Regions from separate parts of the Peribacillus sp. FSL M8-0224 genome, predicted to be linked through region 1. Evidence: riboswitches for the same ligand, from Rfam matches in the RefSeq annotation. Region 1 holds a riboswitch; the other holds the start of a gene.
What was found. Region 1 has a riboswitch for S-adenosylmethionine ahead of MKX49_RS00180 (sugar ABC transporter substrate-binding protein). Riboswitches for the same ligand answer to the same signal wherever they lie in the genome.

Region 1 (3,149 bases):
GTTCATCCATGGTTTTCCCGAGCATGTTCTCTACCACTTCGGTACGGGTTATGTCCTCGATTTTTCGACAAGTGACACGCTCCCCATTCCTCATGATCGTAATTTCCTCACAGATTTCAAAAATCTCAGGCAGACAATGTGAAATGAAAATGATTGCCACGCCTTTTTGCTTTAACTCATTTACAATTCGAAAAAGTTCCGTCGTCTCCGTATGACTTAACGGAGCAGTTGGCTCGTCGAGAATCAGGAATTTGCATTCTGTCGAAACGGCTCTTGCTATCAGGACCATCTGTTTTTCAGCCAAGGTAAGGTCTCTAACCAGCTTTTTCGAAGGGACATGAATTTTCATATCTTCAAGAATAGAAGTGGCTTTGTTGTGCAGTTCTTTCCATTGTACCCTTTGTTTTTTTCCCATGTTTTGGACCATATCATTCAACATTACATTTTCCCCAACTGTTAAATAAGGGATGAGGGCGGTATCCACTTCCTGATAAACTATTTGAATGCCCTGTCCCTGAGCAGCTTTTGGCGAGCGGATATCCCACTTCATCCCATCAATAAAAATGTCACCTGAATAATGAACATGGGCTCCCGATAAAACTTTCATTAACGTCGATTTCCCTGCTCCGTTTGCACCGACCAATGCGTGGGCTGTTCCTGATTGTACGGAAAAATCAACATCACTCAGCGCCTTCACCCCCGGAAATTCAATCGAAATCTTCTTCATTTCTAGTTGCTTGCCCATGTCCATTCCCCCTTATAGAACAGACACTCCCTTCGCTGGAAAGAGAGTGTCTCTTTTTATTTTTTATAATGATCTTTCAAAACCTTCATCCAATCTTCTTCAAATTCCGTCGATACCCCCCAGCCATCGACAATATCAGACAGGTTTGCCATGTTTACCGCTTCTTTTGAAGCTTGGATTTGCTTTTGCGAAATAAGTGATGCCTCCAAATCATATGTTTGCGGCGTTTCTTCGCCAGCTAATTTTTTAGCCAATATCCTCATATTCACTGCACCGATCAACTTGGGATCGACTGCTGCCGTGTAGGACCATGAGCTATCAGCCGATTGGATCTCCTGGAGATCTGCGTTCGAAACATCAATTCCATATATCTTTACTTCATCGCGGCCCGCTTCTTTAATCGCCCGGGCTGCACCGATAGCAAAGGCATCCCATGTTGCGAAAATGGCATCCAATTTACCTTTAGGGTATTTATTCAGCATTGCGGCTACAGCATTTTGTGTCTGCACCGAAGTATCAGCGGATGCCACTCCGAATCTTTCGACTTCTTTAATCCCAGGATTTTCTTTTAATTTTTCCTGATAGACTGCATTTCTTCTTACCATTGGAGGAAAACCATCCACCCAAAGATATGCAATTGCCGCTTCACCTTTCTGTTCTTTTATCAGTTTATCGAAAGCCAGTGTTGCCAGCGCTTCATCATCTTGTGAAGTTAATGTCACGCCCTCTATTTTAGATAGATCGCTTATTGAATCGAATGTGACAACGCTTTTACCTGCATCAACCAACTTCTGAACGTCATTTACAGTTGCGGCATCATCACCATGTGAAATGATATAGCCGTCGTAATCTTCCTCCAAAGCCTGTGCTATCGCATCATGGAATTTAGCCGTATCACCATTGGCTGTGTACGTATCCACTTGAAACCCCAGTGCTTCTCCTTCTTCTTTCGCCCCCGCCAGGTATTGGGCAGTATGATCATCACCGCCAATTTTACGGATCACCTTGATTTTGGCTCCATCGCCATCAGCAAATCTCTCCGGGACATTTTCAAATGATACTTTTTCTTCTTTCTTCGATTCTGTGGAACTCTGCCCTGCAGAGCAACCCGTTAAAAGCAAAGCCGAAGCGATGGCAGAAATGAATATCCCTTTAATAGACCTTCTCATCTTGTTTCCCTCCATGTTTTCTCATTAGTCTTATCAGTTAAGTCGGTGTAAATCCCAAAATAAAAACCTCTCTAATATAGAGAGGTTTAATCGGCTGTTTTGCAGACTTTTCCCTCTCTTATCTGTCAAAACATTTCTGTTTTGCAGGATTTAGCACCAATTCCTAATGGAACGGTTGCTGGGCATCTTAGGGCCAGTCCCTCCGCCACTCTTGATAAGAGATATATTGTGTTACGTTTTCGTAATTATCACTTTATAGGGATATAGTCGTAAAGTCAATAGATTTTTGAATATTTGAAATGTTTCCCGTTATTTTTATTTTCTTTGAAGCTGGGCTAGACGCTTTTTCTCGATTTTTTCAAGCCTCTCCAACTGCCTTAATTTCACTTCGAACAACGTGATCGGATCACGGTAAACCTCAGGATTTTCTTTCATATGCTCCAATGCAGCCTGGTAGTCTTTTATTTCAGTCTGCGTCTGCTCTATCGTTTTTTGAAGTAAGGCAAATGAACTGCGATAGAAAAGTGAGATGTCCCGATCCAATGATTTTTCAAACAATCCAAATTGGGTTAGAAAACGTTCCGTGATCATTTCGGCAACATCCAGGTAATCTTCACTTTCCAGGTATTTCTTGTAACGATTGTACATATTGGCCTTATTTTGCGGTATCGCCCCAAATAGCTTCCCTGCTCCTTTAAGCAGCAATTGTGATGGAGTCCTGCGCAAAAGGATATTAACGTTTTCGATGCGGATACTGCTTGTCATCCGGTCGGCATCACGACGCCAGTCATCCAACACCCTGAAGTCACCTGCCAGTGTAATCCGTTCTTCTTTGTATAATTCATTGAATCCGGCACTCATCTCATCCATGAACTGCTGGCTTTGTGAGAACTCCATTTGGGAACTGGCAATCCAGTCTTGAAGAGAACGGTAATATTGAGGCATGATCTTGTCAGAAATGAAGTTTTGAATCCGCTCATTCATTTCCTGGTTTAACTGTACATGGACCTGACTGAAATCACTGCTTTCCGTTAACGATTTAGAGCAATCCCTCAGTAATTCAGGAATTTTTGAATAAAGCTGACTTTTCACTTCGTCCTTAAGCGAACGATACGACCTTATGATATTTTCACTTTTTTCTTTTTCCAGATCAGCCAGTTGATTGACCGCTCCATTCAGTTTGACTTCCATCTGCTCATTCCACGAGATGGAATGCTCGCATTTCCGCTCATTGG
Region 2 (3,149 bases), 4.7 Mb from region 1:
CCAAGCTTCGCCCCTGGATCATCCGTAGCTTTCCAGTGTGGCAAATAGTGCAGGAATACTAGAGTTGCGCCGAGTATCGCGCCAATCATCTGGGCAACGATGTAACCGGGCACATCACTCCATGGAAATTCTCCAATAATGGCAAACCCAACTGTGACCGCCGGGTTTAAATGCGCCCCGCTTATGGACCCCACTGCAAAAACACCCATGGTAACAGCCAATCCCCATGCAATCGTGATAACGATCCAGCCGGCATCTTTTGCATAGGAACCCTTTAAGGATGAACCTGCCCCAATACCTGCTCCGAATAAAACTAAAATCATCGTGCCTAACACTTCTCCCCAAAATGGAGTCATGATAAAACCCTCCCCTGATAATTTTTTAAACCTTGCCAACAAATAAAAGGAGATCCGCAGCAGAACTATCTTCATAAAAAAATTATGAATAGATCTGTTGTGAATCTCCTAGTCTCCGTCACATATATTAACTTGTACTGTAAAATATACTAGGTTATGAAAACGCTGTCAATAATTTGTGAGAAATTAATCTATTTTTCTGTAATTTTTTTCAATTTTTCCCTATTAGACGATATCCCATAATTCAGTTTTTGAAGTGGTGATTGACGATGCCCCTGCATCAAGGGCATTCAGGACTTCATCCGAAGTACGTATGAGGCCGCCTGCAAAAATCGGTGTCTGCAATCGTTCCTTCACTTCTTTTATCATCCATGGCATGGCGCCCGGCAATACTTCGATATAATCCGGCTTTGTTTTCTGCACCAGCTTATAACTTTTCTCAAGCGCGTGTGAGTCTATTAAAAAGATTCGCTGGATGGCAATGACCCCCTTTTGCTTCGCCTTCAATATAACGCTTGATTTAGTCGAAATCAGCCCATAGGGGTTATATTCCTGACAAATGAATTCCGTCGCGTACTCATCACTTCTTATGCCATGGATCAAATCGACATGATAAATCATTTTCTTATTATGCTGCTTTGCCATCATACTTACATTTTTCAATTGTGAGATATGCAAATCAAGAAACACACCTATTTCATAGGAACTTTCTAGAAATCTTTCGAAATCCTTCATGCTTGCTGAAGCAGGCAAAATCTTCTGATCCATCATTATCCTCCTCATTCCCAGAAAAACTCAAAACTTCAAGTCATTTAGTATATTTTAAAGAGCTTGATTTATCAAACACATTTTTTTCATGAACCATGTCATCTTAACACTATCATACCTGGCAAACCCTTTATAGGTTACGGCTAAGGATATATGTAAAATATCCCCTTAAATCATATAGAAAGATTCATTTTCAATGCACCTTCGGCGAGTTCATACGATTTAATTGTGCCAATCGGAATTTTCCTCACGATGCTCCAAGCATTAACATTCATTTTGATTGCTCTTTTTTCATATTCAAAAAATGGCGGTCTGTTAAATATCCTTTGGTTGATGAAATTCCTGTCAACGGGTTCCATTTCCACTAATTCAAATGAAATCGTTCTTTTTTCCACATGAACCGGTTTTAATGTAATCCGGAAAGCTACGTTTTTCTTAAACATCATTTTTTTAACTTCCATCATTCCGGAAAGCACAATATGCCTTGGCGTAATCTCGACTTTAATATCCTGACCAGATGATTTCATTTTTATGATTCTCTCTATCATGGCTTCAGTTACCGTAATCGGTATGCCATTTTTGAATGGACTCATCCTTGCATCCCCTCCCCACTCAAAGCATATGCCGGATTCCCTGATGCCGTTAACATTTCAGCCCAGATTAATAAACGGTATATTCGAAATATTCCAGCTCCCCCCCTTGACCTTCATAAAAACTACCTGTATAGTCATAGTTAATTTAATAGACAACTCTTATCCAGAGAGGTGGAGGGACTGGCCCTTTGATGCCTCAGCAACAGACTGATCTTGTACTGTGCTAATTCCAGAAGTGTAAAAACTTGAAGATAAGAAGAGTATATAGCTTTGTTGCCAACACCTCTTCTTATTTTTAAGGAGAGGTTTTTTATTTTTAAAAGGAAAGAAGGAATCAACATGTCAATCACATTAACGAAAGCACCGTTCAGGGCGGACCACGTCGGAAGTTTATTAAGACCGGAACGTTTACATATTGCCAGAAAGGACTTTAAGGAAGGTACCATTTCAGCTGAGCGGCTTCGTGAAATTGAAACTGAAGAAATCAAACGGATCGTCGATAAACAAATTGAAGTTGGTTTAGAGGCCGTTACGGACGGTGAGTTCAGACGAACATGGTGGCACTTTGACTTCCTCGAACATTTAAATGGCATCGAGGGATATGTAACTGAAAAAGGCCTCACATTCGATGGTGTGGAAACAGAGAGATATAATGTTCGCAATACCGGGAAGGTTTCATTCAACCCTGAACATCCCTTCATTCGTGATTTCATTGAATTGAACAAAATAGTGAACGGACGTGCCGTTGCCAAGCAAACCATCCCCAGTCCGAATCAATTATTTGCTGCAGGCATTCATAATGAAGACGTCTACCCTGATATCGAAGACTATGCAAATGATATCATCAAAGCCTATCAGCATGCTTTGAAAGCCTTTTATGAAGCAGGTGTGCGTTATCTTCAATTGGATGATGTATATATTGCCAGACTTTCAGCTCCGGATTTCCAGTTCAAGGATGGAAAATATACGAGGGAACAATTAATTGATCTTGCACTTCGGGTCATTAATGGCGCATTGGAAGGCAAACCAGAAGACCTTATCGTCACTACCCACCTATGTCGCGGAAACTACCAGTCGACATGGGCGTTTGAAGGAAGCTATGCCCGTATCGCCCCAACTTTATTGGCAAAAGAAAAAGTGGATGGATTCTTCTTGGAATATGATGATCAACGCTCTGGGGATTTCAAACCATTGGAATACATTCCAAATGGCGGTGCACGGGTCGTACTGGGTGTCGTCACTTCAAAAAATGGGGAAATCGAGGACAAGGAAGCTGTTAAGGCACGCATTAAAGAAGCCTCGCACTTCGTTCCGCTCGAACAATTATGCTTAAGCCCCCAATGCGGCTTCGCCTCCACACATCACGGCAACAAGCTAACCGAAGCACAGCAATGGGAAAAACTGAAATTCGTCGTTGATGTAGCAAAAGAAG

Region 2: another riboswitch for S-adenosylmethionine. It lies ahead of MKX49_RS22965 (5-methyltetrahydropteroyltriglutamate--homocysteine S-methyltransferase); the one in region 1 lies ahead of MKX49_RS00180 (sugar ABC transporter substrate-binding protein).

Annotation. Positions count from the first base shown of each region.
Region 1 is NZ_JBBOOJ010000001.1:35,348-38,496, reverse strand. It holds gene MKX49_RS00185 (sugar ABC transporter ATP-binding protein) at 1-745, opposite strand, end outside; gene MKX49_RS00180 (sugar ABC transporter substrate-binding protein) at 802-1,914, opposite strand; SAM riboswitch class I at 2,030-2,135, opposite strand; gene MKX49_RS00175 (GTPase domain-containing protein) at 2,230-3,149, opposite strand, start outside.
Region 2 is NZ_JBBOOJ010000001.1:4,719,419-4,722,567, forward strand. It holds gene MKX49_RS22950 (MIP/aquaporin family protein) at 1-356, opposite strand, end outside; gene MKX49_RS22955 (glycerol-3-phosphate responsive antiterminator) at 582-1,124, opposite strand; gene MKX49_RS22960 (hypothetical protein) at 1,298-1,717, opposite strand; SAM riboswitch class I at 1,874-1,975, shown strand; gene MKX49_RS22965 (5-methyltetrahydropteroyltriglutamate--homocysteine S-methyltransferase) at 2,057-3,149, shown strand, end outside.